DNA from 2 places in the Mesorhizobium sp. M0136 genome. Region 2 is predicted to be linked to the other one. Evidence: riboswitches for the same ligand, from Rfam matches in the RefSeq annotation. Region 2 holds a riboswitch; the other holds the start of a gene.
What was found. A riboswitch is a leader RNA that binds a small molecule or an ion and turns the genes downstream of it on or off. The one in region 2 is predicted to bind cobalamin.
Positions count from the first base shown of each region.

Region 1: linked by a shared signal. The riboswitch ahead of metE (5-methyltetrahydropteroyltriglutamate--homocysteine S-methyltransferase) and the one ahead of NKJ35_RS11290 (CbtB domain-containing protein) in region 2 are both predicted to bind cobalamin.

Region 1 is NZ_JAMYTP010000036.1:1,619-5,020, forward strand. It holds gene NKJ35_RS28375 (MFS transporter) at 1-1,255, shown strand, start outside; cobalamin riboswitch at 1,753-1,953, shown strand; gene metE (5-methyltetrahydropteroyltriglutamate--homocysteine S-methyltransferase) at 2,049-3,402, shown strand, end outside.
Region 2 is NZ_JAMYTP010000007.1:225,282-228,683, reverse strand. It holds gene NKJ35_RS11300 (heparan-alpha-glucosaminide N-acetyltransferase) at 1-56, opposite strand, end outside; gene NKJ35_RS11295 (MFS transporter) at 303-1,502, shown strand; cobalamin riboswitch at 1,691-1,888, shown strand; gene NKJ35_RS11290 (CbtB domain-containing protein) at 1,925-2,104, shown strand; gene NKJ35_RS11285 (CbtA family protein) at 2,120-2,902, shown strand; gene cobU (bifunctional adenosylcobinamide kinase/adenosylcobinamide-phosphate guanylyltransferase) at 2,895-3,402, shown strand, end outside.

The sequences.
Region 1 (3,402 bases), on a different contig from region 2:
TCCCTCTTGGCAAGCCTCGATGGGGGATATCCTGCCTCGCGAACACCTGCCAAGCGCGGTTGCGCTCAACGGCATGAGCTACAATCTCATGCGCAGCATCGGGCCGGCGATTGGCGGCATAATCGTGGCCACAGCCGGTGCGGCCTTCGCGTTCCTCTTCAACGTCTTTTGCTACTTCGCTCTGATCGCTGCGCTGTTGCGGTGGAAAGCCGCACGGGCACGACAAGCGTTGCCGCGGGAGGCTTTCGGCAGTGCGATGGCGGCGGGCTTCCGTTACGTGCTCTTGTCGCCGAACCTCCTCAAGGTGATGTGCCGGAGTTTCATTTTCGGCCTCACCGCCGTTGTCATTTTGGCTCTCCTGCCGTTGGTTGCGCGCGAACAGATCAAAGGGACTGCGGTCACCTACGGCGTGATGCTCGGCTTCTTCGGCCTGGGAGCGATTTGCGGCGCGCTCCTCATCGGGCGGGTCCGAGAAGTTCTCTCCAACGAATGGGTCATTCGCGGTGCGTTCTTTATATTGGCGATCAGCTGCTTCTTTCTGGCATGGAGTGAGCACGTTTGGCTGAGCTGTCTCCTCCTCATGCCGGCCGGTGCGGCTTGGATTCAATCATTCTCGCTGTTTAACGTCACAGTGCAGCTTTCGGCGCCGCGGTGGGTGGTTGGACGCGCCCTGTCTCTCTATCAGACGGCCACATACGGCGGCATGGCGGCGGGAAGCTGGCTTTGGGGCGAACTGGCGGATGTCCAAGGTGTTTCGGGAGCCTTCCTCGTCGCCAGCGTGGTTCTTGTGATTGGTGGACTGATGGGGATCGTTCTGCCTCAGCCGGATTTCGAAACGCTCAATCTGGATCCGACCAACAAGTTCAGCGAACCGACGCTGCAACTTAACCTGCGGCCACGAAGCGGTCCGATCATGGTGATGGTCGATTATCGTATCGATCAGAGAGATGTCCCAGAATTTCTCAGTGTGATGACATCGTGGCGAAAAGCCCGGCTGCGAGATGGCGCCAGACAATGGGCGTTGCTGCGTGACCTGGAAAAGCCCGAACTATGGACCGAGTGCTATCATGTGCCAACCTGGGTCGAGTATGTTCGCCACAACAACAGGCAGACCCAGGATGACGCCGAAATCGTTGCGCGCCTGGAAGCGCTGCACCGTGGCGATTGCCCGCCCAAGACGCATCACAAGATCGAACGCCAAACCGTGCGCGTGCACGACGATTTGCCGCTCAGGCCTCATTTGGACAGGACTTGAGCTGGCCCGGTGGTTTAAGCCGGGTTCCCTTGAGCCGGTGGGCTGCGAACAAGCAGTTCGAGACATTGGCCTCGATCACTTCGCAACACGCGGCTGCAGCGGGCCTCGGGTGCTCCCCTCGAAGTCGTTGTGTCGTATCACCGAGGGCATCACAGCCAACACCTTCCACATGGGCAACAGCCTCGCCATTGAGCCGAATATGGTCGCGAGCAGATCACCAAAGAAGCGGTCGGAACCTCGGAACGAAGTTCGACGCCGAGGTGGCGTTCGCATGATGCGGGAAGCAGCACCACGGCGCTTAACGGTATGGTTGCCGCCGGCAGCCGACGAACTCCTATCCTGCTGGACCGCTGTGCGTCATTGCTTTGATTTACCAGGCGCTCAAGGCTCCCACAGTCCTGGCTTTCGAGACGACCTTTGGGAAACATGCAACCCGAATTTAACATAACGACATAAACATTTCTTTATGCGGCGTTGACAAGGAAGCGAACTGCTGTAATTGTCTCCCGTGTCGTGGTTCTCCGTACGGCGCTGCCGCAGCGGAGCTAAGAGGGAAGCCGGTGCGATGCCGGCGCTGCCCCCGCAACTGTTAGCGGCGAGCCAACCCCACTCATGTCACTGAGGCGAATAGCCTTGGGAAGACGGGTAGAGGCTATGACCCCGCGAGCCAGGAGACCTGCCACGGCGAATTACGTCCACGGGCGGGGTGTCTCGGTGGCCGCTGCAGCCTGGCGTTCGTGCCGGCCTGCTAGCGCCTTCCTTGTCACCGACGCCCCAACCATCGGGGTCTGGCATGACTGTCTCTCAGCAAATTCCTGTAGCAACGCTCGGCGTGCCGCGCTTCGGTCGTAAGCGAGAACTGAAATTCGCGCTTGAAAGCTACTGGTCCGGAAAATCTTCCGCTGGCGACCTTCTCACCAGTGCGAAGGCGCTCCGTGCCGCTAGCTGGGAGGAGCAGCACGATCGCGGCGTGTCGAAAATCCCGTCGAACGACTTCTCGCTCTACGATCATGTGCTCGACACCGCAGCCATGGTCGGCGCCGTTCCATCCCGTTACGGCTGGAATAGCGGCGAGGTTCCACTTGAAATCTACTTCGCAATGGGGCGGGGCAACCAGGGTCAGACGGAGGATTGTCGACACGCTGGTCACCAGCAGGCGGCTCATCGGTCTGATGTAACCGCGATGGAAATGACCAAGTGGTTTGACACCAACTATCACTACATTGTGCCGGAACTCAACGATGATCAGACGTTCGCCCTCTCGTCGACGAAACCGGTCGATTACTTCATCGAGGCTAAAGCTCTCGGCGTTCACACACGCCCAGTCATCCTTGGACCGATCACCTTCCTCAAGCTGGCGAAATCGCCTGCCGAAGGATTCGATCCCATCGCGCTCCTGCCGCGGCTGCTGCCCGTCTACGAGCAACTCCTGCAGAGGCTGAAGCTGTCTGGAGCCGACTGGGTGCAGATCGATGAGCCAGCGCTTGTCCTCGATCTGAACCCGAACGAACGAGCTGCGTTCGAATTCGCCTATGGCCAGCTGTCGAAAGCCGCGCCCGAGCTGAAGATCATGCTGGCTACCTATTTCGGGCCGCTGGGAGACAATCTCGAAACCGCGGTTTCTCTGCCCCTGGCCGGGCTGCATATTGATCTCGTGCGCGCTCCCGAGCAGCTGGAAACGGTGGGTCGGCTCGCACGGAAGGATCTGGTGCTCTCGCTTGGCTTGATCGATGGCCGCAACGTCTGGCGTGCGAACCTGCCCGCCATTCTCGACCGCATCAAACCGATCGTCGCCGGCTGGCCCTTGGACCGCGTCGAGATCGCGCCTTCTTGCTCGATGCTGCATGTGCCGATCGACCTCCGCATGGAGACGGAACTCGACGCGGACATCAGGTCGTGGCTCGCCTTCGCGGCCCAGAAGACCGACGAGTTGGTGTTGCTTGCCCGGGCCCTGTCCCAAGGCAGGGATGCGGTGGCAGGCGCGTTGAAAGCGTCTGCCGAGGCTGCCGCCACTCGCGTGACATCCACGAAGATCCATGAACCGCTGGTTGAGGGGCGGATCGCCAGCATTGACGACAGCATGAAGCGACGAGAGAGCGCTTTTGCCGAGCGCTCCAGAGTCCAGGCCGGCACGCTCGGACTGCCGC
Region 2 (3,402 bases):
ATGCGCTTCGACTTCGGTTGATCCTGAACGGCTGCGCTCGGCGTGTCGATGCTCATTGGTGTCGCTGTCTTGGTTCAGCCCCGGCAAGACGACTATCACGGTTGCCACCGTCAATAGAAGCAGGGCCTTGCGTCGCGTTGGTGACGGTCGGCATCAGGGCTGCTTTAGGCCAGAGCCGGAAAGCCTTTGGCCGGCTTCGTTTTTTGCCGTGAAGGCGTCGGTTTCCTGTTACCCGGCCAGGAATCGCCGCGGCAGATTTGTGCTCCAACCCTGCTTCGGGCGATTCGGCTTCGGGGAACACAATGGCTACCCATGTGCGCCATCCGATCTGGCTTGCGGCCTTGCGGCCGGCGGATGCCCGCACCTTCGCCTCGCTCTATGCGGTCGAATCCTTCGCGCGCGCCACCGTGTCCAGCGTCATCCCGATCCAGGCCTATGAGATACTGCACAACGAGCAGATCGTTTCGATCCTCTACACGATCGTGGCGATGCTCGGCCTGTCGGCGACGCTGTTCATGCCGATGCTGATCGCCCGCTTTGCCCGGCGCTGGGTCTATACCGCCGGCGCCTGCCTGCTGGCCGCCGGCTCGCTGTTCTTCGTCACCCATACGCTGGCCGGCCAGGTGGTCGGCATGCTCTGCCGCGTCGTCGGCGCCGGCGCGCTGGCGATCACGCTCAACCTCTACATCATGGACCATATCCGCAAGACCGATTTCATGCAGGCCGAGTCGCTGCGCATGGCGTGGTCGATGCTTGCCTGGACCGCCGGGCCGACCCTCGGCATTTACCTCTACACGCGTTTCGGCGTCTATGCCGCGCATGGCGCGGTGGCCGTCTTCGCCATGGCTTTGCTGGCGCTGTTCTGGACTTACCGGCTTGGCGATAACCCGTCGATCCGCCCCGGCAAGACGCGGCCGGTCAATCCGCTGGCCAATATCGGCCGCTTCGTCGCGCAGCCAAGGCTGAGGCTGGCCTGGCTGATCGCCTTCGGCCGCTCCTGCTTCTGGACGACGTTCTTCGTCTATGGGCCGCTGTTCATGGTGATCACCGGCGAAGGCAAGCTCGCCGGCGGCCTCTTGGTTTCGGCCGGCAATGCGCTTTTGTTCATGGCAATCTTCTGGGGCAGGGCAGGAAAGCGTTTCGGCGGCCGGCGCACCATGACGTTCGCCTATTTCGCGATGTCGGCAACGCTGCTGGCGGCCGGCGCCGTCGGCGAGGCCGCACCGCTCATCACCGGCGCCTTGCTGCTTTGCGGTGCCTTCTTCACCATCGCGCTGGATGCGCTGGGCTCGACCGCCTTCATGCGCTCGGTGCGCTCGTATGAGCGGGCACAGATGGCGGCGGTCTACCGCACCTATCTCGACTTTTCCGAGCTGACGCCGCCGCTGGTCTATTCCGTGGTGCTGGCGTTCTTCGGCCTGGGCGCGGTTTTCGCGACCCTCGGCCTGCTGGCGGCGATCTGCGGCTTCGTCACCTGGCGCTATCTGCCCAAATCGCTTTGATGTTCGAGCGCCGCATGGCGCGCGCGCACCCAATTGTGGAAGCGGTGCGGTGCCGCATCGAACGCAGGCCGTTCTGTTCGACCGCGCAGATCGCGACGTCTGCGGCGCCAGTTCTCCGGTTTGGCGAGGCGGCGCATTCGCCACACGATCCGGCGGAATTTGGTTTGCCGGGCGCGGCGATTCTGCCTATAGTCGCTGATGTCGTCGGTTCCGTTTGGAACCAAGAGGGAATGCGGTGCGGGCGAAATTGTTTGCCCAATGCCGTGGCTGCCCCCGCAACTGTGTGCGGTAGTCCTCTCCATATGCCACTGAAGGTTCGCCTTCGGGAAGGTGGGGAAGGGCGCTGATCCGCGAGCCAGGAGACCTGCCGGCGACAGGAAACTGACTTCTATGCCCTCGGGTGGAGGGCGAAAGGACAAGACATGAATACCGCTTCCGTTTCGCTCGGCGCTTCCGCCTCCTCGCAGTCGCGTCTCATGCAGCTGGCGCTTGCTGCATTCCTCGGCATTTTCGTCATGGGCTTTGTCGGCTTTTCGCATATCGATGCCGTCCACAATGCCGCGCATGACTATCGCCACTCGATGGGCTTTCCCTGCCACTGACAAGGGGCTGACATCATGACACTGTTTCGCAACGTCGTGTTCATCGCGGCGATCGCAGGGCTTGTGGCCGGCGTCGTTCTCGCCTGCATGCAGGCCTACGCCACCGTGCCGCTCATCCTGAAGGCGGAAGTCTACGAACAGGCCGGCGGCGGCCATGACCATGCCGCGGCACCTGCGGCACCGGCCGAAAACGCAGCGGGCACGATGGCTATGAGCAACGCCGCGCCGGCACCGGCTGAAGCAATGGCTCCGGCTGAAGACGAAGGCTGGGCGCCGGCCGACGGCTTCGAGCGCTTTGGCTTCAGCGTCGTTGCCAATATCGTCACCGGCATTGGCTTCGCACTGGTCCTGGTCGCGGTTTCGGAATTCGCCGGCGGCATCGGCAATTGGCGCCAGGGCCTGTTCTGGGGGCTTGCCGGCTTTGCCGTGTTCACGCTGGCGCCCGGCCTCGGCCTGCCGCCGGAACTGCCGGCGATGCCGGCGGCCGACCTTGTCCAACGCCAGATCTGGTGGTGGGCAACAGTGGTGGCGACAGCGGCCGGTCTCGGCCTTATCGCCTTCCGCAGATCGCTGCCGCTGGCGATTCTTGCCGTGGCGTTGATCGTTGCGCCGCATACTGTCGGCGCGCCTCAGCCCGACAGTTTCGAGACGGCGATTCCGGAAGGCCTGCATCATCAGTTCGTGGTGGCGGTGACGCTGACCAATCTGGTGTTCTGGCTGATGCTCGGTATGGTCGTCGGGCTGGTGCGCGGACGCTTCACCGGCGCGGCAACCAGCCTGCGCGACAGCTTTGCCTGACCGCGCTGCCGGGGCGCTGACCCTGGTCATCGGCGGTGCGCGCTCCGGCAAGAGCGCGCATGCCGAGAGGCTGGTGAGCGCCTGTCCGGCGCCGTGGAGCTATATCGCCACAGCGCAAGCCTATGACGAGGAGATGCGTCAGCGCATCGCGCTGCACCGCTCGCGGCGAGGCGATGGCTGGACGACCATCGAGGCGCCGCTCGACCTTGCCGGCGCGATCGAGGCACTGCCCGACGGCCAGCCGGTGCTGATCGACTGCCTGACGCTGTGGCTGACCAACCACATGCTGGCCGACCATGATGTCGAGGCCGAATGCCGAAGGCTGGCCGATGTGCTGTCGCGGCCGCGCGGCCCGTGGTTCGTGGTGTCCAACGAAATCGGCCAGGGCATCGTGCCGGACAATGCGCTGGCAAGACGGTTTCGCGATGCCGCCGGCCGGCTGAACCAGGACGTCGCGGCGGTCGCCGGCACCGTGCTTTTGATGGTGGCGGGGCTGCCGC